DNA from 4 places in the Sediminibacillus sp. JSM 1682029 genome. Region 4 is predicted to be linked to each of the others. Evidence: riboswitches for the same ligand, from Rfam matches in the RefSeq annotation. Region 4 holds a riboswitch; each other region holds the start of a gene.
The links. A riboswitch is a leader RNA that binds a small molecule or an ion and turns the genes downstream of it on or off. The one in region 4 is predicted to bind S-adenosylmethionine.

Region 1 (7,392 bases), on a different contig from region 4:
ATAGGACAAAAAGTTTTTTTAGTTATCGGTTCGGTTTTTACATAGGGAATTAGGTTATGTCCTGGCCCTTCTTAACCAGAGAAAGATTCCTGTACTTGCTGCCAGGATGGTCTATAGGAAGGATTGGTCCTTCGGTGAAAAGCTTTTCTCTGAGTGTTCCATCCCTGTACGACTTTTTATAAATCCCGCGTTTTTGCAGGACAGGTACCACTAATTCCACAAAAGCTTCCAAATCTCCAGGTGTTACGAGGTGATTCAAGTTAAAACCATCCACACCGGATTCTTCAAATTGGAATTGGATGGCGTCTGCTACTTCTTCCGGATTTCCGACAATGATAGTAGAACGGTCCAATGTTTCAAAGCGGTCAAGTACTTCCCCTACAGTAAGCTTTTTCGGAGCATCTTTTGTCAGGGTTGCTGCTTTGTAATGCCCACCCTCTGTCTTTTTGGTGTATTCAAACGGCAATGAGCGGTCGATTTCCTCGTATTCTGAGATGTCATAACCGCTGGCACCATATTGTGCTTTGGCAGCATCCGGACTCCAATGACTGGCATATTCTTCGTATTTCCGTTCCGCTTCCTCGGTTGTTTCTCCGACGATGACATTAAGAAAGGATAAAAATTTTATTTTTGAAGTATCCCTTCCGTGTTTTTCTGCCTGTTCTTTAATGTCTTCGCTGTAGTATCGGATCCTTTCCGGGGTCGGACCGCCGACAAAAATACACTCGGCATGCTTTGCGGCGAAGGCACGTCCGCGTACCGATGTGCCTGCCTGGTAAAGGACAGGAGTTCTTTGCGGAGATGGTTCACTAAGGTGCGGGCCTTCAACATTGAAGTAATTACCTTGATGTTTGATTTCGTGGACTTTTTCCGGGTTGATCAAAGTACCTTCTTGCCTGTCTTCAATGAAAGCATCATTTTCCCAGCTTCCTTCCCAAAGTTGATAGGATACATCCAGGTATTCATCGGCGATATCATATCGTTCATCGTGTTTAATCATTTCTTCGAGACCAAAGTTTCTTGCTGCGTTTGGCAGATAGGAAGTCACAATATTCCAGGCAACTCTGCCATTGGTCAAATGGTCCAGAGTGGAAAACCGTCTGGCATTTCCAAAGGGTGGTTCATAGGTGGTGCTGACAGTAATGGCGAATGCCAGGTGCTCGGTCGCTTGGGCCATTGCCGAAACAAGCAGGGCTGGATCATTCACCGGTACTTGTAAACCATCTCGTATCGATGGCGCTTTACTATTACGGTAAACATCGTAGATACCGAGTACATCAGCAAAAAACACCGCATCGAATTTACCTTTCTCCAACAAGCGGGCAAGGTCTACCCAATATTGCAGATCCTTATAGCCGCGATGCCGCTTGCTGTGCGGATGCTTCCAGAGACCATGCGAATTATGCATGGCACTGTTCATTTCGAAGGCATGTAAAATGATTTGTTTGGTCAATGGGAATTCCTCCTGTAACGAATTATTCTGCAGTTCTATTTAAGCACTATGTTTGCCGGCGATGCCCACCTTAGTACCGAATGCTGCCGCCAGATAGCTCGTCGCCAGCATGCTTACAAATCCGAGTGCTGAACTCACGAACAAGGCGATGTATAAATTCGGCAGCAGGTGGAACTGCGTAAAGGACAAATAAGAAAGGGAACCGGTCAAAACGGAGACTATTGCGCCTGTTCGATTTCCTTTATTCCAAAAGTAGCCTAGCAGTACTGGGCCGAATACGCCGCTGATGATGGCCGAGAAACTAAATTGAATGAGCATGGCCAAGGACTCTGGCCGATTTATTGACAAGTAAAGCGAAGCCGCTCCGACAATTATCAACGAGGACTTGGCAATGACAACTGCACGCTGGTCATAGTTGGCAGGAGAAAGGCTGGATTGTTTTTTTTGCACAAGCGGCAGGTAAATGTCATTGCCGATACTGGAGGTTATCGATAGATAAAGGCTGTCTGTGCTCGAAAGTACGGCTGAAATAACGCCGACGATCATAAACGCAACGAGGACTGGTGGAAAAGCCTCGATTAAATAAGCGGGCAATGCTTGATCTGCTTCTGTCAGGCCGGGAACGAGAATCTTTGCTGCAAAACCGCCGAACACGGGCAGGTAAGAGATGAAAAACAAATGAACGCCGCTTGAAATCACAAAAGGCCGCAATTCCTCTTCTGTTTCGATTGCCAAAATTTTATTTAGCAGCTGCGGCATCAATACAAAACTGATCATCAGAAATTGGATGGCCAAAACGGTAGTGACACTGTCGTACGGCCCGTCCGGTGAAAAAGTAGATACAAGCGAAGGGTCGATGGCCGCCAATTGATCAAACATCCGGTTGAACACCTGAAAGCCTCCGCCGATTGTCCAGAACAATGAAACAATGATCAAGACAGAGGTGACAGACATCAATACCCCTTGAAAAGCATCGGTGATAATTTGCGCAAAGGCACCGCCCATCCCTATATAAACGATCGTGATTGCCACACCGGAAACCACTCCCCATTCATAAGGGATGCCGATAATGGTTTCAAAAATCGTTGCCAGGCCAACATTCTGACCGACAATGTAATAGATATTGAACAACAGCAAGATGGACACCAGGATTTGCAATGTTTTGCTGTTATACCTTTTTCCGAGCCATTCCGGCAGCGTGGAAACCCCGCCTTTTTGTTTTTGGTATTTCCAAAATGTCTTAGCGAAAAGAAGCAAACCGAGCCATGCAGTTCCGAAGCTTCCCAAGGTGTACCACAATACCGAGATACCATATTGATAGGCAAGGCCAGGCAGGCCCAAGTACAAATTGGCACTGGCAAAGGTGGCGGCAAAGCTCGCCCCCACAAGCCATGGGCTTACTTTTCCACGGGCTGTGGCAAAGCCCGTCATCGTCTTGCTGTGTCGAGATCCCCGTTTGCCGATATAAGAAACGACAAAAAAGTATCCGACTAAAAGTGCCACAATCAAACCAATTGTCCATGTTGGCAATGTGCTCATTTAGCTGCCTCCTTGTTTTTAGGATAAATAATCGAGCAGACAAGACTGCCAATCACGGCAAACCCTATTGCAGACAATCCATACATTAGAAACATGCTGCTTCCTCCTTTTTGTTTTCATCCATCAAAAAAACCCCTTTCTAAGAGAAAGAGGTTTATCATCTAAACATGCATCAGCCCTTTCTCTTATCTCGCAGTATCGCTACTGCAGGAATTAGCACCGTGCTTTAAGCGGTGAGAACCGCGGCGCAGTTATACGCCCCATTTCACAATGGTATTACAGTCGGTTGCCGGGCTTCATCGGGCCATTTCCCTCCACCTGCTCTTGATAAGAGACAACTTCATTTATTTTGTTTTCACTTTAATTAGGAATTATAGTAACAATGGTTTTGCAAACTGTCAACAGATATTTCAGAATATTTTTTCTTCATACTCTGGACTTGTTCCACTCCCTGGGGTCAGTCCTCCACACAATTAACACTGCGTCACGCTAACACGACAGTGTAGTGGGGGACTGACCCCTTCTTCATTCGTAGCTTTTTTCGAGTTCGTCGATCAGGCTGGCAACATAGGAGACGGCCTGGCGGATGGCATCGGGCTTTTCCATGTCGACACCTGCTTGTTTAATTAGATCGAGTGGTTTCTTGGTACCTCCTGCTTTTAAAACGTCAAGCCAACGGTCGATGGCATGCTGTCCTTCCTCGAAAATGGTTTGTGAAACAGCCGTAGAAACCGTCAATCCTGCCGAATACGTGTAAGAATAAAGACCCATATAGTAATGTGGCTGGCGCATCCAGGTCAAGGTCGCTCCTTCATCAATCTCAACGCTGTCATCCCAAAACTCTGATAATACAGCGGCTTTTTGACCGGATAAAACGTCGGCTGTCAATGGCTCGCCGGATTCTGCAAGCTGATAGACCCTGCGCTGAAAAGCTCCTTCCAGCAGATGGGTGACGAAGTTATGATAATAGGTGCCAAGCAGCTGTAAAATGACCCATCTTCTCATCCGGGTATCATCAGTATTCGATAACAAATGGTTGCCAAGCAGCATTTCGTTCATCGTCGAAGGTGCTTCGATGAAATAGGTAGATGGTCTGGAATTGGTCAGGCGTTGATTTTTGCCAGCCAGATAAAAGTGACCTGCGTGTCCGAGTTCGTGGGCGAGCGTAAAGGCTCCACGCATTTGATTGGTCCAGGTTGTCAATATATAGGGATGAACGCCATATGGACTGGAGCAAAATGCACCGGTCGATTTTCCGATGTTGTCGGCATAGTCGATCCAACGTTCAGATAATGCTGTTTCCATAATGCGGCTATATTCGGGTCCCATCACCTTTAGAGCTTCCAATACGGTTTCGGCCGCCTCTTCATAACTGGTTTCCGGATTGAAATCAGGGTCGAGCGGGGCTTTTAAGTCATGGAAGGCCATTTTCTCCAAACCGAGTACTTGCTGCTTCAACTTGGCAAATCGGCGCATATGCGGAGCCAATTCCTCTAGAAGAATATCCAACTGGTTATGGTACATTTCCTGTGTCACTTGCTGTGGGGCCAGCAGCATATCGGTGACGGAATCATAGTTGCGCAGCCTCGACATCACTACTTCCTGATTGACTTTTGTGGCATAGGTAGCAGCAAACGTGTTTTTATACTGTTTTAACGTTTTGACAAAAGAATCATATGCATTTTTCCTGACCACAGCAGATGGGGAGGCTTCGTAATTGGCTTCATATAGGGCAAAGGAATTCGGTTGATATTCTCCATTATCATTGGGAAAAGGCACAAACTGCATGTCTGACAGCTTGCTCCGATTATAAGTAGTATAAGGAGAACGGAATAAAGAACCCAAAGAAGCTAGAGCCGACTCTGTTTCCGCAGACAGGGTATGCGATTGTTTTTCTTTTAAATCATTTACTATTTGGAGAAAGGAATAAGCTTCGGTTCATCATCGAAATATTGATTGAGTTTCGCTTCCGGAACGGAAATGATTTCGATTTCGACGAAGGAAAGAACCGCGTCGATTTTTGCCAAAACATCGCTTACCTTTGCTGCATTCGCCTGGTTGGTACTGTCGGTACTGTCAGCTGATTGCCTTAAGTTTGCATAAGTGGCAACTCGTATTACCCGTTGCAACAACTTTTCGCGGGCTTCTAAACAGTCTCGGAGTGTTGCAGCATTTTCTCCGATTTTCCCCTGATACTGAGTGACTTCAGGTAAACTTTGCTGGACTGCACGTAATTCCTCTTCCCATTCATCCCTTGAAGCGAATAAATCGGTTAAATCCCAGGTTGCTGCATCAGGGACCTGGTCACGGCTAATACGTTGGTGGTTGGTCATTAACATGTCCTCCTAAAATTGTTGATTAGATCGGTTCAATCGGTTTATTTCTTTTTATCTAGTTTGAGAGCCGGGAACCGCTTTGGCAACTTACTTTCCTTAATATGGGCGACCGACACAATCGTTTAGCTGATTTCCTTTTTCGATGTTTTTGCCAGCTCCTGCAAAATGACCTCCACAGCTGTGTTTAAATCGTTCAACGACCAGGAAGGAAGCTTCGGATTCGCCAGTGCCAGCTCGTGGTGGGCGGGCATATGGATAAATCCTGTTCGGCAATCGATGTCGCTGGTTTCGATATAGTGGCTGGCTGTGTACATGATTTGATTGCAAAGATAAGTACCTGCTGAATTAGAGATGCCGGCGGGAATGCCTGTTTGCTGAAGTGCTTTCACCAGGTTTCTGATTGGCAGAGTGGAGAAATAACCATCAGGGCCGTTGTCGGCTATTTTTTTGTCCTGATAGCTGTTCCCGACATTATCCGGTTCTCCGTCCATGCAGTTGATGGCGACCCGTTCCGGTGTAATCTGGTTGCGGCCGGCAGCCAAACCGAGGGAAACAATCATATCTGGCTGCAATTGGTCTACTTGGGTGATCAATTGTTTTGAAGCATTTTGAAAATCAACGGGCAATATATGACCGATTATCTCCATGCCTAAAAGTGTTTTCCCTGCGAACTTTCTGGTTACAAGCTCGGTTGGATTTTCACTCATCCCCAAAAACGGTTCAAAACCTGTTAGTAATATCTTCATGAATAAAACCTCTTCTCCTAATTATAGATAGTGATCAAACCAATCCGTGATTTCGTTAAGGCGGCGAATACGCAGGGAAGGATCCCCGCTGCGGGATAATTCATGGTTAGAACCCGGGAATCGCACAAATTTTGTCGTTTTGTTTTGGTGTTTAAGAGCGACGTATAGCTGTTCGCCTTGTTCGATGGGACAGCGATAATCTTTTTCATTATGCAAAATCAGCAGCGGTGTCTCAATATCCTTTACATAGCGAAGAGGAGAATGTTTCCACATGCGGTCCGGATCTTCGAGTAAATTGGTTTTTAGCTCCCAATCAGTAAAAAAGTACCCAATATCACTGACTCCATAGAAGCTGATCCAATTACTGATGGAACGCTGTGTAACAGCAGCTTTGAAACGATTTGTATGTCCGACGGCCCAGTTCGTCATAAATCCGCCATAGCTCCCCCCAGTGATTCCTATACGGTTTTCATCGATCCATTTATAATGGGATGTTGCATAATCTACAGCATCGAGAATGTCCTGGTAGTCTTTTCCTCCATAATCCCCGCGCACCGCATCGACAAAGTTCTGACCATAGCCATGACTGCCGCGGGGATTGATGAACAAAATGCCGTATCCGGCTGCGGCAAGTACTTGGAATTCATGCATGAAGGCATTGCTGTACATGGCATGCGGACCACCGTGTACTTCCACGATAAGTGGGTGCTTTTTTTCCTTTGTAAAACCAACAGGCTTCATCATCCAACCATGCAACATTTGACCGTCTGAAGCTTGAAGGTGAATCTCTTCAGCTGGAGAAAGCGTTCGATCATCAAGCCACTTGTTGACGGTTGTCAGCCGCTTTTCATCGCCACCTGATTTTGGAACAAAATAAAGGTCGCCCGGTGTCATTTGATCGCTGACAGCGATGACGGCATTTCCTTTATTGTCCAATTGAAAAGCATAAATTTGCCTGCGTCCACTGGTAACTGTGGATACTTGTTTTTCCATGTTTACTTGGTAGACAGAGGTGTTTCCATTTTGGCTGGCCAAAAAGTATAGTCGATCCTGCTGCTTGTCCCATAGGGCGCCCTTCCCTGTGGTGCCCGTTCCCATATCATTGATGGCGACATCGGATGCCTGCACATCCCAATCGTCTGTCAGACAAGTAAGCTGCTTGCTGTTCCGGTCCAATACCCAGACCCTGGTAAGTGTTGCTCCAGCATAGGTCAAATCGTGTCCTAATACAGACAGCTTGTTTCCGTCAGGGGCGTAATTCGGCTGAATGAACATACCAGTGCCATTTGTAAGTCTGGTTAAGTTCCCATTCTTCAGG
Region 2 (7,392 bases), on a different contig from region 4:
GATGCAATTAAACTGAATCATTTGCGCTGAATAATGGAGATATACTTCAGTTAATAGGATGGCATATTTGCCTAAAAAGTAACAGGATTGATTAATAAAGAAAAAGAAAGGTTGGTTGATTTTTTCTTTGAAAATTGCCGTGTGAGCTGTCTGCAGCAAAAATGCTGCAGGCAGCTTTTTTAGTTGGATTGTGAACAGTAGAGCCCGAACTCTTGTTATTTAATCTAAATAAACTAGGTAGTGAACAAGCAGTTGTGATAAGCACAAGATAAAGAAATGAGCGTTTAAGCTTGATTTCCTCTCGTTTTAATTTATAATATTAGTTAGATAATAATAATTATAAAATAATAAATCCTGTAAAGAGAGAGGAAGTGGTGGAGATGAGCTCCGAAGTTGTTCAGGCAGGGACGGCTAAAGAAAAAACAGCGTCTACTCCCATCAGCAAATTGGTTGATGGTTTGAAAAATCATGGTGAACTTGTTGCAGCCATCAGCAGTGGATTTCTGGTGTTGATTGCCTGGTCGTTGGAGGAGAGAATAACAGAGCCAATGTTTATCTTTCTTCATCTTGCGGCATTTCTGATTGGCGGATATGCAAAAGCGAAGGAAGGCTTGACTGAAACCATTCAGGACAGGAAGTTGAATGTCGAAATGCTGATGGTGTTTGCTGCAATAGGTTCAGCGGCAATTGGTTACTGGACAGAAGGAGCCATTTTGATTTTCATCTTTGCTTTGAGTGGGGCCCTGGAGACTTATACGATGAATAAAAGTCAAAAGGAGCTTTCAGGCTTGATGGATTTGCAGCCTCAGTCAGCGGTACGGCTTGTAAACGGAAAAGAAATGGCAGTAGCAGTATCAGAGTTGGCAGTGGGTGATCTTGTTCTCATCAAAGCAGGCGAAAGGGTACCGGCTGATGGAAAAATAAGCAGAGGAAACACTTCATTGGATGAATCGGCGATAACTGGTGAAGCATTTCCGGTCGGAAAACAGCAAGGCGACAACGTATTTGCGGGTACAATCAATATGAATGGCACCATTACGGTGGAAGTCAGCAAGCCTGTTGATAAGACGCTATTCCAAAAAATCATCTATCTAGTCCAGTCCGCTCAAAGTGAAAAGTCGCCATCCCAGCTTTTTATAGAGCGGTTTGAAGGTACTTATGTGAAAGCGGTCCTGATCGCTGTTCTATTAATGATGACGATTCCTCCTTTTATCATTGGTTGGAGCTGGCAGGAAGCAATTTATCGTGCGATGGTGCTACTGGTAGTAGCATCACCGTGTGCATTGGTCGCTTCCATCATGCCTGCGATGCTTTCATCGATTTCCAATGGTGCCCGCCACGGCATTCTGTTTAAAGGCGGCATCCATTTGGAAAAATTGTCCCGTTTGAAGGCAATAGCTTTCGACAAGACAGGTACCCTGACAGAAGGGAAACCTCACGTCACCGATGCCTATTTCCGTGACGACGATGTCAGCATTCTAGAAAACATCCGGCAGATAGAAGCGAACTCGAATCATCCTTTGGCTCAATCTATTGTAAGGTATGCAGAATCAAAAAAAGGGCATGCCACTTCTCTGCCGGAACAGGTCACAGAAGAACGCGGCCATGGTATAAAGGCAGTATTGGAAGAAACGAGTTGGAAAATCGGCAGTGCCGACTTCGTCGGAAGGGAAGAGGCAGCGGGATTCCGGAAAGGTATCGCCGACAGTCTGGCAGCGGAGGGAAAGACGGTTGTTTTTGCTGCCGACGAGCGAGGCATTGCTGCGGTGATAGCCCTAAAGGATACGGTCAGGAAGGAAACAGCGGCAGCACTAAACACCTTGCAGAAAAATGGCATTACGACCGTTATGCTGACCGGGGACAACGAAAAAACCGCTGCAGCAATAGCAGCGGAATGTGGAATCGATGATTATGCGGCAGGATGCCTGCCTGATGAGAAGTTAACGTATATCGACCGATTGAAAGACCGGTATGGAACAGTCGGCATGGTCGGTGACGGCATCAATGATGCACCCGCCCTGGCTACGGCTGATGTGGGGATAGCCATGGGGGCAGGTACAGATGTAGCCTTGGAAACATCAGATATCGTCTTGATGAAAAATGATTTAAGCAAGATCGCCGACGCCGTGTCGCTTTCCGGTCGAATGAACAGAATCGTTAAACAAAATGTTTTCTTTTCTGTCACAGTCATTCTGTTATTGATCATGACCAATTTCATACAGGTTCTCGACTTGCCTCTAGGAGTAATCGGCCATGAAGGCAGTACGATCCTGGTTATTTTAAATGGGTTACGGCTTTTGCGCTAGCAGGCAGTCTCTGTTGTCAGCTATTCCATACTTCATCGGCAATGTTTACGACGTGTCGCAATTTCGCCCATTGTTCTTCTTCCGTCAGCAGGTTTCCTTCTTCTGTGGAAGCAAACCCACATTGCGGACTCAAGCATAACTGATTTTTGTCTACATGCTCTGCTGCTTGTCGAATCCGTTTTTTGATGAACGTTTTGTCTTCCAAGTTACCGTGTTTGGATGTGACCAGTCCCAAGACAATTTGCAAATCTGAACGATTGACAAAACGAAGCGGCTCGAATCCTCCGGAACGGTCGTCATCGTATTCAAGAAACAGACCGTCTACATCCAGACCGCCGAAAATGATTTCCGACACAGCGTCATAACCACCGGAGGCGGCCCAGGTGGACTGATAGTTTCCACGACAAATGTGCATGGTGATTGTCAGATCATCTGGTTTGTCGGCAATCGATTCGTTGATACATCGGGCACAAAAGCGGCTGAGTTCGTCTGGATTCTGGCCGTTTTCCCGTATACGCGCGCGTCCGTCTTCCGAGAAAAACAACGACCAGGAAGTATCATCGAGTTGTAAATAACGGCAGCCGGCATCATAAAAAGTTTTGATCGCTTTTTTGTAAGCATGGGTTAAGTCAGTGAAAAACACTTCCTGGTCTTCATAAGGGGGGTACTCCAGTTTTCCGCGGAAATACAGCATATTCGGACTTGGTATCGTCATCTTGGCGGTATGATCCCCGGCGATGCTATGTAAAAATTTATAATCTTGGACCATAGGGTGCCCGCTGAAACCGACTTTTCCTGTGATTTTAATTCCGCGTGCTTTTGTTTTTGTGCCATGGAATTGAATCCCGCTTTCCGGCACGTAACCTTCCACCCCATCGAGTTGTTCCAGAAAGTCGAAGTGCCACCAGGAACGGCGGAATTCTCCGTCTGTCACAGCTTGAAGGCCTGCTTCCTTTTGTTTTTCCACTACCCGGATAATCTCTTCGTCTTCCACGTATCGAAGTTCTTCTGTCGTAATTTCTCCATTTTGATGTTGCAAACGTGCCTGTTTAAGCCTTTCCGGACGCAGCAGACTGCCGACATGATCTCCTTTAAAAGGCGGGTTCTGAAGCACGTTTACAGCTTGATCAAATTGCTTTTTTTCCATAAAAATCTTCCTTTCAAATAGTGATTGAAAATAATTTTCTCAGCATTGTTGCTTTTTCGTAAAGAGGGATTTGCTCGATCTCTTTCTTTGAACAATCGCCAGCCTGCCGCTCCTGCACCATAATTATGAGCCTGAGGACGATTTCGGTTCGATGATATTCCTTGAAACACTAAGCCCCCCATTCGTAAAACAGAACGAAAGAAAAGGGGAAATCTTCTTTATCTGTTTAGAAGCGATCTCAAAACAAAAAAGAGCCTTCTAAGAAGAAGGCTCTTTTCATTCACATTCTCCTTATCTGCTAGACACGGATGTCTACTGGATTTAGCACCATGCCGTTCAGGCTGGTTGCTGAGGCGTCTTCGGGCCAGTCCCTTAACCTCTCTTGATAAGCAATGATTAAATTTTGAGATTGATTGTCATTAACCATACACCAAATCGTTCTGGAAAACAATAGTTTTTCCATTTTTCTTGGAAAGAAGAAAATGACTGCGCTTCCAAATTATTTTCGCTATAATGATAGAAGAAACAGACAAAAGAGGGGATGGAATGAAAAAGAAGATAGCTTGGATTGCTGGCAGTGTAGTTTTTTTACTCGCTGTGCTGCTCATTGGAGCCAGTAATTACTTTTATAACCAAGGCATAAAGCGTGGGGAACAAGTAGAACTTTATAGTGAAGAACCTGTGGAGCTGCCAAACAGCGAAACGGATCAGGAATTACTTGCCGAAGCACAGGACTGGTTTTCCGTCCAGAGCCTGGCAGAAATCGAAATGACATCCCATGATGGATTGAAACTGCGCGCTTATTATTTGCAACATCCTCAAGCTTCGGGTAAAGCGGTTATCCTCGCACATGGCTACCGGGGTTATGGTCAGCAAATGGGTGATCTGGCCAAATTTTATTATGATCATGGATTTTCGCTTCTTATGCCGGATGCCCGGGGACATGGGGAAAGTCAAGGAGATTATATCGGTTATGGCTGGCACGATCGCCTGGACATTAAGGGGTGGATTCAACGACTGATCGATGACTATAAAATGAAAAGCATTTTTTTACATGGAAATTCGATGGGAGCGGCATCAGTTTTGATGACCAGTGGAGAAGATTTGCCTTCTCAAGTGAAGGGGATCATCGCGGATAGTGGATACACGGATGCAAGCGAAGAATTATCCCATCAACTTCGGCACCTGTACCATCTTCCTGCTTTTCCCTTGATATCTCTCACCAGCGGGATGACTAAACTTCGGGCTGGTTACTGGTTCGGGGAGGCCTCGGCGATCGAGCAGGTCAAAGACAATACCCGGCCGTTATTTATTATACATGGAGACCAAGATGAACTCGTGCCAACCGAAATGGCGCATCGCCTGTACGAAGCGGCCGATAGTGAAAAACAGTTATGGATTGTACCGGGGGCGGGGCATACGGATGCTTACGCGGCTGCCACCGCTGAATTTCAAAAACGATTGGAAGCATTTATCGAATCGGCTCTTGGCATTTGAAAATGAAAGAATTTTCCTCTTTAGCGAAAGGCATCGTAGATAGGGGTGTTAGCGTTTTTGGCAAGGAGGAAATTTGAGTTGCTTCATAAAATTTATTTGAAACCGAACCGTCCAGGTAGTATAGTAAATGGCATAAAATCTGATAAGCAAGAGGAGAGTTTCATGGGCAGACATTCTAGAAAAGTAGAAATACTTACTGCTGCATCCAAAATCGTCAGCGAGCGAGGGATATTTAACCTGACTCTGGAAGCTGTAGCGGAGGAAGCAGGTATCAGTAAGGGAGGATTATTGTACCATTTTCCTTCCAAGGAAGCCCTGGTAGAAGGGATGGTTGAACATTTGACCAATAACTATCGGGAGAAAATAGCTAACAATGCAGAAATGGACCCGGAAGAAAAAGGGCAGTGGGTGCGTGCCTATGTAAACGTCACGTTTAATCAAGTATATCAAAATAAAGATATGAACGCCGGATTGCTGGCAGCAAAAGCAGTCAATGAAAAACTGCTTGATCCCATCCGGGAGCTGTATGCTGAATGGCAGCAAGAGATAGAAGAGGATGGACTTGATCCTGTAAAGGCAACCATCATCCGTCTTGCTTCAGATGGTATTTGGCTGGCGGAGTTGTTTGATATTTATCATATCGAGCCGGAGAAAAAAGCAGAGGTTTACAAGACACTATTGGAGTGGGCGAACGAATGAGGTCGCCCGCTTTTTTTATTCTTTTGTTGATTTGTGTTTCCTTCCGCTCCAGATATCCGCGAATTTTTATAGTCGCGCTTTTCATAAGAGAAGCCCCCATTAAAAGTTCCTTTCCTAACACGGCCTATCCTGTATTTATTCGTTCTTGGATTAAGTTTTTCATCGTCCGCCAGGTTCTTTACATCTAACGCTTCCTGAAGTCTTTCTCTCCTTCTGCGTATTTCGACCAATCAAAACAAATTTCAAAAATTTCTTCCCTCTCCTTCATCCCAATCCTGACAAGGGATTGAGCAGAAATTTTTCTATGAAAAAATTATATGAAACCCCTTACGTATGGATGATCGGTTTGAAAGATAACCGTCTGGATGGTATAGTTTAAATCGTGTTTTAAACCGTCCGGACAGTATAGTAAAAATCGAAAACTACGTTTGGGAGGAATCCTTCATGAATAAAGTTCTATTGACTGCAGCCGTTACCGGCGCAGGTGATACGACGAAAAAAAGCAAGCATGTACCTGTTACACCGAAAGAAATTGCAGAAGCAGCCATTGCTTCCGCGAAAGCCGGAGCCACAGTGGCGCATGTCCATGCTCGTGATCCGGAAAACGGAGGAATCAGTCATGATGTCGAGCATTATCGAGAAATTGTAGATCGTATCCGCGAGTCGGAAACAGATGTGATCATCAACATTACTTCGGGTGGGGGCGGAGACTTCATCCCTAGCCTTGACACACCGGCAGCCGGAGGGAACGGAACCGATATGCAAACCCCGGCAGAGAGACACGAACCCGTAGGAGAACTGCTCCCGGAAATGTGCACGTTGGACTGCGGCAGTACAAATTTTGGCAACATGGTTTACCTTAGTCCGACAGACTGGCTCCGCCAACAGGCAAAACTGGTTCAGGACAGTGGAGTGAAGCCGGAACTGGAATGCTTTGACACCGGTCACCTTCGTTTTGCTAAACAGCTGATAAGTGAAGGGCTGATTGACGGTGATCCAATGTTTCAATTTTGCCTGGGTATTCCTTGGGGAGCAGAAGCCGATATCGAAACCATGGCGTACATGAAAAATCGATTGCCGGAAAATGCTCATTGGTCCGCATTTGGCATTGGCAGAATGCAACTTCCGATCGCTGCTCAAGCAGCGATGCTAGGCGGCAATATCCGCGTAGGATTGGAAGACAATCTGTATTTAAGCAAAGGAGTTTTTGCCCGTAACGACCAGCTTGTCGAAAAGGCAATCACTATGCTGCATGGGAACGGAATGGAAGTAATGACACCACAAGAAGCCCGTGAGCAGTACGGATTGAGAAACCCGAACGGAGGGAGATAAATCATGAATAAGACAACAATAGCACCTAAAAAGTTCGCAGTCATTGGTACCGGAGTGATCGGTAACGGTTGGGTTGCCCGCTTCTTGGCTAACGGTCACGAGGTTGTAGCGTTTGATCCAGCCGAAGGCGCGGAAGAGAAAACACGCCGCGCAGTGGAATTGGCATGGCCGTCACTGGAGGAAATCGGTTTGGCTGAAGGGGCAACCATTGACCGCTTGCGCTTTGTGCCTACCATCGAAGAAGCAGTTGCAGAAGCAGACTTGATTCAAGAAAACGTTCCTGAACGGGAAGAACTGAAAAAAAGTGTTTTGGCAAGCATTGATCGGCATGCCAAAACAGATGCGATTATCGGTTCGAGTACTTCCGGCATTATGCCATCGACCTTGCAGGAAGGTTTGCAGCATCCTGAA
Region 3 (7,392 bases), on a different contig from region 4:
TCTTTAATCGTCCGGGATAACGAAAAAGAGGAAAAAATTTTGCAGTTAATGGAAGACAGTCTGTTCACTAAAACAGACAGCGGCTATTATCTGCATAACGATGAGTTGGAGTATGACTTTCTTACTTATACCTTGCCCAAGCTACAGAAATTGGCCCGTGTTTATACGACAACGGCTGTCAGGGTCCGGGTGGTAAAAGAAAATATATTCCCGAGAATCAGGGTCAAGCTGCATAAAGACCGTATGAATTGGCTTGAGTATAAATTTGAATTGGATGGAATCGCCGACGATCAGGTGCGAGAACTGTTGCATGATCTAGAAGAGAAAAGAAAGTATCACCGATTGAGGAACGGTTCGCTGCTTTCCTTGGAAACAAAGGAATTTGAAGATATCAAACGGTTTTTGAGTGCTGTTCCGGATGGGGAAGGTGATATGGAAAGTGGACTGAAAATCCCCTTTGAAAAGAGCCTTCAGCTGCTTGATCATGTAGACAATAATCCGGTTCTATTGATAGAGGATTCCTTCCGGGCTTTTTTGACAAGCATCAGCCAGCCAAACGAGCACGCATTTGAGTTGCCGCCAGGTTCGGAAAAGGTCCTTCGAGAATATCAGATTCGGGGCTATCAATGGTTGAAGACATTGGCCTTTTATGGGTTCGGCGGTATTCTGGCCGATGATATGGGTCTTGGAAAAACGGTGCAGGCCATCACCTTCCTCTTATCTGAAAAAAGACAGAACAGGGAGATGCAAAAGCCGGCATTGATAGTCTGTCCTTCTTCCGTTACCCACAACTGGCTCCATGAATTGAAAAAGTTTGCTCCCGGTATGCGCGCTATGGTTCTCGAGGGGGAAAAACGCAGGCGGAAAAAAATGATGGAGCATGTGAGTGATATGGATATTCTGATCGTCTCCTATCCTATTTTGAGAAGAGATATTACAGAAGTGGAAAAGACTGTTTTCCATACAGTCTTCTATGACGAGGCACAGGCGTTCAAAAATCCTGTCACCCAAACAGCGCGAGCAGCAAAAAGGGTCCAGGCAACCCATCGATTCGCACTGACAGGAACCCCGATGGAAAACGCGCAAGAAGAACTTTGGTCCCTTTTTCACGTTGTTTTCCCTGGTCTTTTTCAAGGACTGCGCGCATTCAGTCATCTGTCCAAGGATGCAGTCGCCAAACGTGCCAGACCTTTCATCCTACGCAGGATGAAGAAAGACGTACTTTCGGAACTTCCGCAAAAAAGGCAAAGTATCGAAGTGCTAGAGCTGCTTCCCGAACAGAAAAAGCTTTATGCAGCTTATCTGGCCAAGCTCAAGCATGATACCTTAAAACATTTGGATAAAGAAACGTTTCATAAAAATAAAATAAGGATTCTGGCCGGGTTGACGAGACTAAGGCAAATTTGCTGTCACCCTGGTTTGTTCGTCGATGGCTATCAAGGAAGTTCTGCAAAATTCCGTCAGCTGCTTGAATTGATTAGAGAGGCAAAACTCGCCGGAAGAAGAATGTTGGTGTTTTCCCAGTTTACCAAAATGCTCGATATAATCGGAAGAGAGCTGACTTCCCAGGGATGGACGTATTTTTATTTGGACGGTCATACACCGGGCAATGAAAGAGTTGAAACGTGTGAGAGGTTCAATGAGGGGGAGCGTGACCTGTTTTTGATATCGTTGAAAGCGGGCGGAACAGGGCTTAATTTGACAGGTGCCGACACCGTAATCTTTTATGACAGCTGGTGGAATCCCGCTGTCGAGGAACAGGCAGCAGATCGTGCTTACCGTATCGGTCAGCAACGGGATGTGGAAGTGATCAAACTTGTCGCCCGGGGGACGATTGAAGAAAAAATGAATGAATTACAAGATAAAAAACGGGAAATGATCGGTGAGATTCTGGATTCGCAAGAAAAGAATACGGCATTGCTGACAGAAACAGATATCAAAGATTTATTAAATATGGATGAATAACAATTTATCCAGCACAGTGACTGAATAGAAACCGAACGAGTCCACTTCGTTCGGTTTTGTCGAGTTTTCATAAACTAGAAACTCAACTCCGGCGGGGTACCTCGCTTTCCGTGGGCAGGAGATAACGCAAAGTTCCCTCTTGAGTAAAAGTTGACAGGAAAAACTGAACAAGTGGCGAAGTAATGAATATAGAAGGTAACAGGAAGGGGGGATTGGGTGGAAGTAACATGCTTTTTTTGTAAAAAGCTTTTCTTTCTCGATTTTTCAGATACCCAGTATTTAAAATTTAAAAGGAACCCGCAAGCACGATATGTGTGCAAAAAATGTAATCGCTCGCTGCAGCAAGAAGCACAGCAATCAACCGGGTTACACCCGGATTCAATAGATAAGTATGATAAATTTTTTCGGTAATCGTAATGGGAAAGAAACATATTAGCCGGGAGGAAAAAATGCGTAGAGTCAAAGTAGTAGCTTATAATGATCAATGGCCGAGATTGTTCTTGGATGAAGCAGCCCAAATAAAAGAAATATTCGGGGACGAATTAATCGATGTCCATCATATCGGGAGTACTTCTGTTCCAAATCTTGCGGCAAAACCGATTATTGATATCATGCCGGTCGTCCGCCGCATCGAAAAGGTGGACGAGTACAACGAACAGATGACTGCCATCGGTTATGAAGGGAAAGGAGAGTTTGGCATACCCGGACGCAGATACTTTCGGAAAGGCGGGGACACCCGTAGCCACCATGTTCATATCTTTTCACAAGGAGATTACGGGGTAATCCGGCATCTTGCATTTCGTGACTTTTTACGGAGCCATCCGGAAGCTGCCCGGAATTATGGGAGGAAAAAGCGGGAGCTGGCCGGACAATTTCCATCCGACATAGAAGCGTACATGGATGGAAAAAATCAGGTTGTCCAGGAAATCGAGCAAATGGCGCTGGCATGGTACCGGAAAAATCAATCAAAGGGCTGACTGCTTTTCACTCGTCGTCCATATTAAACCAAAGTGGGTCTTTATTATCCACATCGCCATTATAATTGATCAGGATTTCTTCTCCGGCTTTAATATCTTTGTGGGCAAAGTAGTCAAAGGTATGCTTTGAAAAATTGATATCATAGTCCGCATTTGGTTGATAAGAATGGTTGAACAGCATGCCATAGCCGAGAACAACCGCCGTGTGATTTTTCCCATATTCAAAAACATAATCGTCCAGGACTGTCTGCTCGATATATTGATGTTGGTCGTTCGGATAAGGAATGACAGGCGCCTCGTGTATGATTTCACCTTTGGTAATATCACGTGTGGCAAAGACGCCCCGGTTGAATTCCCCGTCACTTATGCTAGATGTTCTTATTTCGATCATGCATGTACCCCCAAGAAAATATTTATCTCTCCACAATGCCACCAATCGGCAAGTAATGCAACCCTTTTTTCGGCTGGGTTTCGAAACACCCCCTATTCTTGAGAGGAAAGAGCATGTGAATGGCAATAAATCTGCAAGGGAATTTCCTCCTGTTTTTTCGATTCCTTCAAGTGAGGAATAACCCGGCGGCAAGATAAAGCAGAGCGGCCGCTCCAGCTCCGACAGCGCAAAATTTCAATTTATAATAGGCATACTCAACTAGTGACAGTTCCATTATCGAAGCGGTGGTAATCGTTGTATCCCCAAGAGGGGAAGTCATGGCTCCGAATGAACCGCTGGCGAAAACAGCGCCTACCGTCATTACGATCGGTGCATCGGTAGCTGCGGCAAGGGAGAATCCTAAAGGCATAAACAGCCCCCATGTACCCCACGAAGAACCGATAAAGTAACCGACGAGCGATCCAAGAACAAATAAAATAGCGGGAACCGTAAATGCAGGTAGAAATCCGCCCAGTGTTGAACTGACGAACTGGGAAAAACCTAAGTCTTCGGCATTCAGTGATAATGCCCAAACAAGGATAAGCAGAATGATTGCCTGCATCATTTGATTGCCGCCATCAATAAAATGAAAAAGCAATTCATGTAAAGGCAATTTGCGGATGGCATAGAATAGGAACGTAACCGTCAAGGTCAAAAATACTGCCAGCAGCATGACAAACGTTGCATCTGCTTGGGTAAAGGCATCGAATACCGACTTTGCACCTTTTGTGCGGCCATCTTGCCAAAGTAAAAAGAGAGACAAGCCTAAAAGCAGAAATAGCGGGATAATAAGATTCCAAGGCTGGGCTTTCACCAATGATAATTCCTTATTTATGCTGGAACGGTGAAAAGGATGTGCTTCATCACCCTCCGCTTTGTATTGTTTTTTCCTATTTTCTTCGGAAGGCCAAAACGTACGAGCAAGGCCGAAAATAAGCATGATAATGGCAAAAAAATTAAAGGGAATACTCATCAGAAACACACTATAAGCACTCCATTCCAAGGCATTTTTATGAATTCCGTTCTCGACAAGGGATACCATAAAACCGACAAAAGCGGTTGCAACAGGCAAGAGGACAATAACGGATGAAGTAGAAACATCCATGGTAAATCCGACCTTTTGTCTGGAAATGTTCCATTTACCCAACAACGACTTAACGACAGGACCAATCATCATGATCCGGAACATCGGCATCATAAAAGTGAATGGCAGGGTCAGCCAGATAAGAGTCAGAAGTCCCCGCTGAGAATGGATTTTTCCTCCTGCCCATTCTGAGAACCCTTTGATTCCTCCAGCTATCGTCATCATTCCGACAAGTCCACCGAACAAATATAAAAATCCGATGATTTTTATATTTGTTTCGTCTGACAAAGTTTCGACCATATAAGTGACGGCTTGATCGGATCCGCTCAGCCATCCAGATTTTAAAAGGATAGAACCTGTCAGGACACCAAGAACCAGGCCAGGCAAAATTCTTTTCAACCAAATGGAAAAACCGATGACGATAATAAACGGTACAATGGAAAGCCATTCGACAGACAATAGGATCTCCTCCTTATGTGGGTCTTAGGATTCCCATAATGAAATGACCAATACCTATGATTGAGATGTTCGAGCTGTGTAGTTTTTAAAAAGGTTAATTCATACTTGACAACTAGGAATAGTAGCAATTATGATATTTAATACAATTGTATAATCTTATCAAGAGAAGTTTAGGGAACTGGCCCGATGACACTTCAGCAACCTCTGTTCGCAGAAAGGTGCTACATCCAGCATGCTTGAGAGATAAGAGTTAGCAGAACCTTCCATCTTTCTCGGAAGGTTTTTTTGTGTGATAAGAAGAAGATCGGCAACACGGAGGGAGGAAAGTGGATGAGTCATTTGCATGGAAAAATCGCTGTTGTGACCGGCGGCGCGAGAGGAATTGGTAAAGAGATAGCCAAAAAACTGGAGGAAGCAGGAGCAACGGTCATTGTGGCGGATAAAGGAAGTAACCCTGACAACATTCGGAAGCATCAATTTGCTTTGGACGTCACAGAAGAGAAAGCTGTGGAGCAGTTTTTCGAATCAATCGCTACTCGTTATGGAGTGATCGATATTCTTGTGAATAATGCAGGCATTTCGAGAATGGCGGAAGTTATAGAGATGCAAGAAGAAGACTGGGATTCTGTAATGGATGTAAATGCAAAAGGGGTATTCCTTGCCAGTAAATTTGCTGCAAGACAGATGAAAAAAGCAGGGAAAGGCGGCAAAATTATCAATATTTCATCCCAGGCAGGAAAAAACGGATATAAATACATGGGAAGTTATGTCGCATCTAAACATGCCGTTCTTGGATTGACGAAAGTTATGGCTTTGGAACTGGCAGCTGACAATATTCTGGTGAATGCTGTTTGCCCAGGTATCATTGAAACGGGGATGAAACAGACAGAAAGGGTTTGGGGAGGAAAACTGCGCGGCGTGGACGCTGCAGCCATCGAAGCAGAGGATCATTCCCAAGTTCCTTTGGGAAGAACAGGTAGCCCGGAGGATGTTGCAGATACCGTGTTATTCCTGGCATCCAAAGCAGCAGACTATATAACAGGCGAAAGTATAAATGTAACCGGTGGAATGACCATAAATTAAGAACGCTATGTTGTCTAAGAAAAAAGATATATACTGCGCAGTATTTGTAATGGGGAATTCCATTGCCTATTAAAAAAAGTATCAACCACCGCTTCGGTAGCATACTTCGCTTTCCGCGGGCACGGCTTCAGCTAACTTGGTTAAGAAAACCGCTTTACCAAGTGGATCTTCAGCTCGTGCTGTTCTCGCAGAGCGTCAGCTCGAGGAAGCTCACCAGCCGCCCGCGGAAAGCGGAAGGTTTTTCCGCAGCGCTAAACTCCCACTCAACCAATGTAAGAAGTAAGGAAGAAAAATTACCTATGTCGCAGTTTCTATCCACTGCTCATCCATGTGGGTAAGGTGCAGCGGTCCATAAAAATAGTTGTTTTGAAAGGGAGGACGAGAAAAGTGAAAAAAGAAAAAATAGAGGGAAATCCTTATGCATTGCTGCCATTTCTCGTATTTGTCTTATTATTCCTCGGCACAGCATTGATTACGAAGGATTTCAGCAGTATGCCAGTAGTGGTGGCGATTTTGATTGCCGGCTTGTTTTCACTGGCGATGAACCGAAAAGAAAGTTTTGCCAAAAAAGTGGAAGTGTTTTGCAAGGGTGGGGGCGACCATAATATCATTTTGATGGCACTTATATTTATATTGGCCGGCGCTTTCGCTTCCGTTGCAGAAGCTACAGGCGGAGTGGACTCTATAGTCAGTTTGGGGACCTCGATTTTACCGGCGAATTTGCTCATGGTCGGATTGTTCGTGGTAAGTTGTTTTATCTCTATATCAATGGGAACCTCTACAGGGACAACCGTTGCCATCGTGCCGATAGCGGTCGGGGTTGCGCAACAAACCGGAATCGACACAGCTTTGGCCGTCGGAGCGGTAATAGGCGGAGCCATGTTTGGGGATAATTTATCGATGATATCGGATACCACGATTGCAGCAGTGAGAACACAGGAGACCAACATGAAAGACAAATTCAAGTCGAATTTCTTTATCGTCCTGCCGGCTGCTTTAGTGACTGCTTTGATCCTGGCGTTTATCCCGGTAGGTGAAGCAGCTGTCAGCCCGGAGCAAAACTATCAACTAATCACGATTCTGCCATACCTGGCTGTTCTTGTCATCGCCTTGCTGGGAGTGAATGTATTGCTCGTCCTTGTCGGCGGCATCATCTTTTCCGGGATAGTCGGCCTGGCAAATGGTTCCTTTGACTTCTATGGATTGCTGGGTGTCATCGGGGACGGGATAGTCGGAATGGAAAACCTGGCAATCATCGCTATCCTGATCAGTGGTATGGTGGAGATCATCAAATATAATGGTGGCATTACGTTTTTGCTTAATTTCATTGTCAGCAAAATCAAAACGAGAAGAGGAGCGGCGTTCGGCATTGCGGGTCTGGTTAGTGCAGTCGA
Region 4 (7,392 bases):
AAGACCGGAAATTATCATGGAACTTAGCCGCAAGCTGTGCTGCTTTTTCCTGATAAGAGGAATAGGAATCCCATGCTTCCCATGGTTTCAGCAATTGACTGGGAACACCGGGAATGGATTCCGGTATATGGAGACCGAAGAAGTCATCCGGTACTGTGTTTATTCCATCAAGTTTATGTTCGAGGACGGCGTCGACCATCGATCTTGTATAAACGAGCGGGATTCTTTCTCCGATGCCGAACGGTCCTTTTATCCAACCGGTGTTGATCAGATATACATCTGCATCATATTCGTCTATTTTGTCACCGAGCATGTCTGCGTATACCGCTGGAGCAAGCGGTAGAAAAGGTGCACCGAAGCAAGCGGAAAAAGTTGCTTCCGGCGCGGTGACCCCCCGCTCTGTACCAGCCAGCTTGCTGGTGTATCCGCTCAGAAAATGATACATGGCCTGTTCCTTTGTCAATCTGCTGATCGGCGGAAGGACACCGAACGCGTCGGCAGTCAGGAATATAATCGATTTGGGATGCGATCCCTGGCTCGGAAAAATACTATTGTCAATGTGGGTAAGTGGATAAGCCGCCCGTGTGTTTTCCGTCCTTTCCGTATTTGAATAATCGGGCCTTCCATTATGACAGAAAACGTTCTCCAGAACTGCACCATGTTTGATGGCATGGTATATTTGAGGTTCTTTCTCCTCGCTCAGTCCGACACACTTGGCATAACATCCCCCTTCGATGTTGAAAATGCCATTGGCTGACCACCCGTGCTCGTCATCTCCGATAAGGCGGCGGTCAGGGTTTGCTGACAAGGTTGTTTTGCCAGTACCAGACAAGCCGAAAAACAAGGCAGTATCTCCCGTCTCTCCAGTATTGGCAGAACAGTGCATAGGGAGCACTCCCTGTTGCGGCAACAAGTAATTCATAACCGAGAAAACAGCTTTTTTAATTTCCCCGGCATATTCGGTTCCACCTATCAGGATGACTCTTTCTTCAAAAGAAATAATAATGAAAGCTTCTGAATTGGTGTTATCCCGTTTCGGATCCGCTTTGAACGTGGGGGCGGAGATGACAGTGAACGCATCATGATGATCGGCATTGCTTTTTTCTTCGCGGATAAAAAGCTGTCGGGAAAATAAATTGTGCCAGGCAAATTCGGTGATGACTTCAATCGGCAGCCGGTAGTCTGTATCAGCTCCTGCCCATCCGCTGAAACGGAACACTGTATCCTGGGAGTGAAGATATGCGATTACGCGTTCATACAAGGCGTTAAAGCTGTCTTTATCCATCGGCTTGTTGACAGAACCCCAATCGACTTGTTCAGAAGCTTCCCCTTCGTTTACAATGAACTTGTCTTTCGGAGAGCGCCCGGTATATTTTCCGGTAGTGACGCTGACTGCCCCATCGGCAGTTATGCTGCCTTCGCCGCGTTCCTCGATGATTTCGACCAGTTCTTCTGTTGAAAGATTGAGTCTGCAGTTCTGCAGGGAATCGGATAATTTAGAAGCGCTTTCATTTGTGTGGTTCACATGCTCACTCCTTTGTATGAATTGATGGCTTGATAACGAGTAGTATAACATAATGGTTAATATATAACATACTTAATGACAAATTGAAAGATGATCGTTTAGATTTCCGCTATCGTTTTATTTTCGTTAAAATAAAGGGTAAAGGATTAAAAAGACAAGAAAAGCGCATCAAGCGGCTGTGGGAAAAAGAAGTACGGGCTTAGACATTCTCTGAGATTTTTATTTATCTTTTAAAAAAGGCGGGATAATATGGAACATAAATCAATTGTACTTTATGATGGAGATTGTTATTTGTGCCGTCAAACAAAACAAGCAATTGAAATGCTGGACTGGTTTGGTGCTTTTCGCTGGTTATCGCTGCAGGAATATGAAAAAAGGCAAACCATTTCGGACAAACAACGGGAGGCGATGATGGGTGAAATCCATATCGTGAAGCCGGACGGGAAAATAAGCACAGGTTACCATGCAGTCCGGTTTATGCTTGCGCGCTGCCCTTTGACTGCCCCTCTCGGAGTCTTGATGTACTTGCCAAAGGCCGAAGTGGTAGGAGATCCAGTATACCGGTTGATAGCCAGAAACCGTTATCGCATTTTCAAAAACAAATGCACAAACGGCGTGTGCAAACTCCCGCAATAGGAGTGTTTAATTCCAACCAAAAAGGTGGTAATTTATTGACATCGCCGGCTTGTTTCGTTACGATAAAGTGCGAACGGATACTCTCTTATCCAGAGACGGCGGAGGGACAGGCCCGAAGAAACCCGGCAACCATCACGAAGATGAAAAGGTGCCAACCTGATGCAAGGTTTTACCTTGGACGATAAGATGAGAAAGGCCATTTTCCTTTCCTTCTCCCTATTAAGGAAAGGTTTTTTGTTTGGTAAAAGGTAATTTACCGTGCGCATATGATTTTATTCGTATAGAGGACAAAAAACAGTTGAAACGGAAATGGAAATTCACCTGCTGAATGAATTTGTAATAACATACCTAGGAAAGAGCGGTTCCGTATTATTTGATGAAATGAAGGAGGATTTAGCAGAATGACTGCAAATCGTCGATTATTCACCTCAGAATCGGTTACAGAAGGACACCCGGATAAAATATGTGATCAGATTTCTGATGCCATTTTAGATGAAATTTTAGCAAGTGATCCCGATGCTCGTGTGGCATGCGAGACAACCGTTACGACGGGACTTGTTTTAGTTTCGGGGGAAATCACTACCAGTACTTACGTGGATATTCCAAGCATTGTTCGCAAGACAGTGAAAAATATTGGGTACACAAGAGCAAAATATGGCTTTGATGCAGAGACCTGTGCTGTCCTTACTGCAATTGATGAACAGTCCCCAGATATTGCAGGGGGGGTTGACCAGGCATTGGAAGCACGCGAGGATACAAGCTACGATGAAGAAATCGAAGCAATCGGTGCTGGTGACCAGGGCCTCATGTTCGGATATGCAAACAATGAAACACCAGAGCTTATGCCGCTTCCCATTTCACTTGCCCATAAAATCAGTAAACGTTTGTCCGATGTGAGAAAAGAAAACATCCTGCCATACTTGCGTCCGGACGGAAAAACCCAGGTGACGGTCGAGTATGATGAAAATGACAAACCGGTAAGAGTGGATACCATTGTCGTTTCCACTCAGCATCATCCGGAAATCGAGCTCAAGCAAATTCAACAGGACATTAAAGAATTCGTCATTAAGCCGATTGTGCCAGAAGCGTTACTGGACGATAAGACAAAATACTTCATCAATCCTACCGGAAGATTTGTAATCGGTGGTCCACAAGGAGATGCCGGCTTGACCGGCAGAAAAATCATTGTAGATACTTACGGGGGCTATGCCCGTCACGGAGGCGGAGCATTCAGCGGAAAAGATGCCACAAAAGTGGACCGCTCGGCTGCATATGCTGCGCGCTATGTAGCGAAAAACATCGTAGCAGCGGAACTGGCCGAATCCTGTGAAGTGCAGCTTGCATACGCAATCGGTGTTGCAGAACCGGTATCTATATCGATCAACACTTTCGGCACGGGAAAAGTGACGGAAGATGAATTGGTGAAATCTGTAAGGGGATTGTTCGACCTTCGCCCTGCCGGTATCATCAAGATGCTTGATCTTAAACGTCCTATTTACCAAAACACAGCTGCCTATGGACACTTCGGCAGAACTGACGTCATGTTCCCCTGGGAACAGACCGATAAGGTCGACAGCTTGAAGAAAATTTTAAATCAATAAGAGCGGCCGGGGGAAAACCGTGACCCCCTGAAAACCGAACGATGATTCGAAGGACGACCTTCGAACTCGTTCGGTTTTTCTTCTTTTGTGGTATTTTACCGGTCCCTGTAATAAAGCGCCCTGAAACATACCTTCCTCCGTATAACATTTGAGTGTTTCAAAAAAGTTACTGGAATCTGAAACAAATAAATTTCGGCTTTCGTCTATAGATGGAGCTACTTGAGAAAGGTGGAAAAGAGGGGAGTCATGGAAAAAGACGAAAAAGAAGCTATCTTGGAAGAAATGATGATAAAACATGGAAGTGATTTAGTCAGATTGGCATTCAACTACGTGAAAGACAGGGAAACCGCAAAAGACATGGTTCAGAATTCTTTCATTAAATGTTATGAAAACTTAGATGGCTTTCGGTGCGATTCTTCGATGAAAACATGGTTATACCGAATCACGGTCAACCAGTGCAAAGATTATTTAAGAAGCTGGCATTACCGAAAAGTCCAAACGAAAAGCGCTTTTGTAAATGCGATCAAATCTATTTCCTCCTTGACAGAAAAGGAGGTCATAAAAAAATCGGAATCTGAAGAAATGAAAAATATTATGTTTTCTTTACCCGCAAGCTACAGGGAAGTTATTTATTTATATTATTACAAAGACTTGGCCATCACGGAAATAGCGGAAGTCACTGGTTTGAATTTGAACACCGTTAAAACGAGACTGAGAAGAGGGAAACAGAGACTGAAAAATTTACTTGAGGAGGCTGAGGTGTATGGGGAAATTCACTAAGCGAATATCAAGGTATGAAGACAATCAGGATTTGACGTTCACTAAAAAAGACAGGTTGGAAACGTTTAAAAGAATCCAGCGGAGCCCTGCCCCCTATCATCAAAGGAGCACTACCTTGCGCCGTATTGGTAAACGGTATGTCGGCCCCATATTGGGCACTTTGATGGTAGTGCTCATAATGATCGGTTTCCTTTTACCTGAATTTTATCAAACCAATGAAACAAAGGTACCGAGTTCGAATCAGGCCTCTGAGCAGAAAAACACATCATTTTCCGCGTTACTGATCGGAAAGGAAGCGGTTGAGGACAATAGTGGTAGAACTTCGATTCATATTTTGCTGACCTATAATAGCATCGATAAAAGTGTAAAGTTAGTGCCCATCCCAAGTGATGCTTATGTGGATATAAGTGATCCTGCAGGAGAAATGACCCAGAAAGACAAATTAATGCATGCTTATGCTTATCATTCCTCCCCAGAAGCTGTTTTGGCAACAGTCTCTACACTTTTCGATATGCCCATTGATTACTATTCCATTTTTTCCGAAGAAGAAATATACGGGATGTTGGGAATAAAGGAAGACGACCGCAAGAATGGTCCAGTCCAGCTATATAAAATGAGAGATTTACTGGAAGAGCGATTATCCGGTTCACAAATAAACAAGATATTAGAAGTGAGTGAAACGGATATACCCGACAACATTCTTAACCATTTCCAAGTGGATGGGAGTAATGCTGCATCCGTCGAGGTCATGGATATGGAAAAGGGTACGGAGGAAACATTCATTAATGGAATTTACTATGTAAAAATCAATCAAGACCTGTTGGAATCTACAGCTAACAAACTCAAACAGCATGTCGGATACCGAGAATGAAAACCCAATAAACACAGAAGGGCAAATGGTTTTGAAAATCAAAATCCGCAGCAATTCTGGTCCAACCGCCCGATTGGGCTGGGGGGATGGTTTCATATAATGGCTGTAACCGGCGTATGAAGAACTCATGGAAAGTTCTAGATGCCAGGCAAAGGAGGTTATTCTTTGAGCCATTTTGAAACGTGCAACAGAAATATTGGGGAAGCGGTCAAGATTACCTGTCATGATGGCACTGTGCATCGGGGAATCATCGATAGAGTGCACAGGGACCGTGTGTTTATCCGCCCGATCGAAGAAAGAGTCGGAGATCCTGGTCCCGGCGGTCCGGGCTTGTTTTTATATGGACCGGGCTGGGGATGGGGCTACGGAGCTGCATATGGAGTAGCATTCGCCTCCATAGCGGCACTTACCTTGCTTCCTTTCCTTTTTTGGTAGGAGAAACTGCCGAAAACCCGTCCAGGTTTCCGAAAAAATATTTAGGAAGCCTGCCGGGTCTTTTGGCAGGTTTTTTGTGATATTGCACTTTCCGCCCCTTTTTCGGTTAGTATTGAAATTTGGATTGTGCTATAATTAACAAGATGTAAACATATAGAAAGAGAGGCAAGATTATGTGTGGTTTTATCGGAATGATCCGCAACCAACCTCAAGCACCAGAACAAGACAACAAAAATACCTTTCAAAAGCAAAATAACATTATTTCCCATAGAGGGCCCGATGACGAAGGGTATTTCTATGATGAATATATTTCACTTGGCTTTAGAAGATTAAGCATAATCGACATAGAAAGCGGTCAGCAGCCGTTCAATTATGATGACGACCATTATTGGATGATTTTCAATGGAGAGATTTACAATTATATCGAGCTGCGCGACCGATTGATCGAAAAAGGATACACGTTTACCACCGAATCTGATACGGAAGTTATCATTGCTATGTTCAAAGAGCACGGAACCGCCGCTTTTGAACAACTAAGAGGAATGTTTTCTGTGTTGATTTGGGATAAGCAGACGCAAGTACTGTATGGGGTTAGAGATCCTTTCGGGATCAAGCCGCTCTTTTACAGCGAAATGGACGAGGGTACATACTTCGCGTCCGAGAAAAAAAGCATTACCATGATGATGGAAAGTGAGCAAGTTGATACTGCAGCCCTGCAGCACTATTTAAGCTTTCAGTTCGCTCCAGAACCACTGACATTGACCAAGGGCATCGGAAAGGTGGAACCGGGCCATTTCTTTGTCAAAAAGCCAGGCGAACCGATTGAATTCACACGCTATTGGCATGCCAAATTCGCGCCGGTTTTAATGGAAAAAAACGAATGGATCAAACGTATCCAGGATGTTATGTATGATTCTGTCAATGTTCATATGCGCAGTGATGTCCCGGTCGGTTCATTCTTATCCGGCGGGATTGACTCTTCATTGATTGTAGCAATGGCCAGGGAGTTCAACCCCGATATCAAAACCTTTTCGGTAGGATTTGAAAGAGATGGCTATTCCGAAGTGGATGTAGCGAAAGAAACTGCGGAAAAACTGAATGTCGAAAACATCTCGTACACGATCACGCCGGAAGAATATGTGCAAAAACTGCCGAAGATTATGTGGCATATGGATGATCCGCTGGCAGATCCGGCATGTGTACCGTTGTATTTTGTCGGAAGAGAAGCCAGTAAGCATGTAACCGTTGTGCTTTCCGGTGAAGGTTCTGATGAATTGTTCGGTGGATATAATATTTACCGCGAGCCGGAATCGTTGAAATTGTTCGAGTCGATTCCGTCACCTGCCAAAGGATTGCTTTCCAAAGTGGCGGCCGTGCTTCCTGAAGGTGTCAGGGGCAAGAGCTTCTTGGAACGAGGAACCACGCCACTGAAGGATCGGTATATCGGCAACGCAAAAATGTTCGAGGATGAGGAGAAAAAACAGCTGTTGAAAGCCTATCATCCTGATTTGTATTACCAGCAAATCACCAAACCGCTTTATGCC

Region 1: another riboswitch for S-adenosylmethionine. It lies ahead of ABVF09_RS08730 (sodium:solute symporter family transporter); the one in region 4 lies ahead of metK (methionine adenosyltransferase).
Region 2: another riboswitch for S-adenosylmethionine. It lies ahead of ABVF09_RS02650 (5-methyltetrahydropteroyltriglutamate--homocysteine S-methyltransferase); the one in region 4 lies ahead of metK (methionine adenosyltransferase).
Region 3: another riboswitch for S-adenosylmethionine. It lies ahead of ABVF09_RS01965 (SDR family NAD(P)-dependent oxidoreductase); the one in region 4 lies ahead of metK (methionine adenosyltransferase).

The regions. Positions count from the first base shown of each region.
Region 1 covers NZ_JBEWYY010000004.1:120,414-127,805, forward strand. Annotated here, with positions in the region: gene ABVF09_RS08725 (LLM class flavin-dependent oxidoreductase) at 50-1,453, opposite strand; gene ABVF09_RS08730 (sodium:solute symporter family transporter) at 1,493-2,992, opposite strand; SAM riboswitch class I at 3,175-3,326, opposite strand; partial or broken gene pepF (oligoendopeptidase F) at 3,518-5,331, opposite strand; gene ABVF09_RS08740 (pyroglutamyl-peptidase I) at 5,451-6,074, opposite strand; gene ABVF09_RS08745 (S9 family peptidase) at 6,096-7,392, opposite strand, start outside.
Region 2 covers NZ_JBEWYY010000001.1:530,346-537,737, reverse strand. Annotated here, with positions in the region: gene ABVF09_RS02655 (heavy metal translocating P-type ATPase) at 381-2,306, shown strand; gene ABVF09_RS02650 (5-methyltetrahydropteroyltriglutamate--homocysteine S-methyltransferase) at 2,323-3,453, opposite strand; SAM riboswitch class I at 3,742-3,845, opposite strand; gene ABVF09_RS02645 (alpha/beta hydrolase) at 4,000-4,950, shown strand; gene ABVF09_RS02640 (TetR/AcrR family transcriptional regulator) at 5,113-5,649, shown strand; gene ABVF09_RS02635 (beta-keto acid cleavage family enzyme) at 6,094-6,981, shown strand; gene ABVF09_RS02630 (L-carnitine dehydrogenase) at 6,985-7,392, shown strand, end outside.
Region 3 covers NZ_JBEWYY010000001.1:396,296-403,687, reverse strand. Annotated here, with positions in the region: gene ABVF09_RS01990 (DEAD/DEAH box helicase) at 1-1,965, shown strand, start outside; gene ABVF09_RS01985 (DUF2197 domain-containing protein) at 2,182-2,376, shown strand; gene ABVF09_RS01980 (GrpB family protein) at 2,415-2,942, shown strand; gene ABVF09_RS01975 (SET domain-containing protein) at 2,950-3,333, opposite strand; gene ABVF09_RS01970 (Na+/H+ antiporter NhaC family protein) at 3,500-4,915, opposite strand; SAM riboswitch class I at 5,069-5,165, shown strand; gene ABVF09_RS01965 (SDR family NAD(P)-dependent oxidoreductase) at 5,246-5,998, shown strand; gene ABVF09_RS01960 (Na+/H+ antiporter NhaC family protein) at 6,386-7,392, shown strand, end outside.
Region 4 covers NZ_JBEWYY010000007.1:11,367-18,758, reverse strand. Annotated here, with positions in the region: gene pckA (phosphoenolpyruvate carboxykinase (ATP)) at 1-1,525, opposite strand, end outside; gene ABVF09_RS12600 (thiol-disulfide oxidoreductase DCC family protein) at 1,775-2,161, shown strand; SAM riboswitch class I at 2,244-2,349, shown strand; gene metK (methionine adenosyltransferase) at 2,563-3,762, shown strand; gene ABVF09_RS12590 (sigma-70 family RNA polymerase sigma factor) at 4,009-4,542, shown strand; gene ABVF09_RS12585 (LCP family glycopolymer transferase) at 4,526-5,413, shown strand; gene ABVF09_RS12580 (hypothetical protein) at 5,579-5,848, shown strand; gene asnB (asparagine synthase (glutamine-hydrolyzing)) at 6,022-7,392, shown strand, end outside.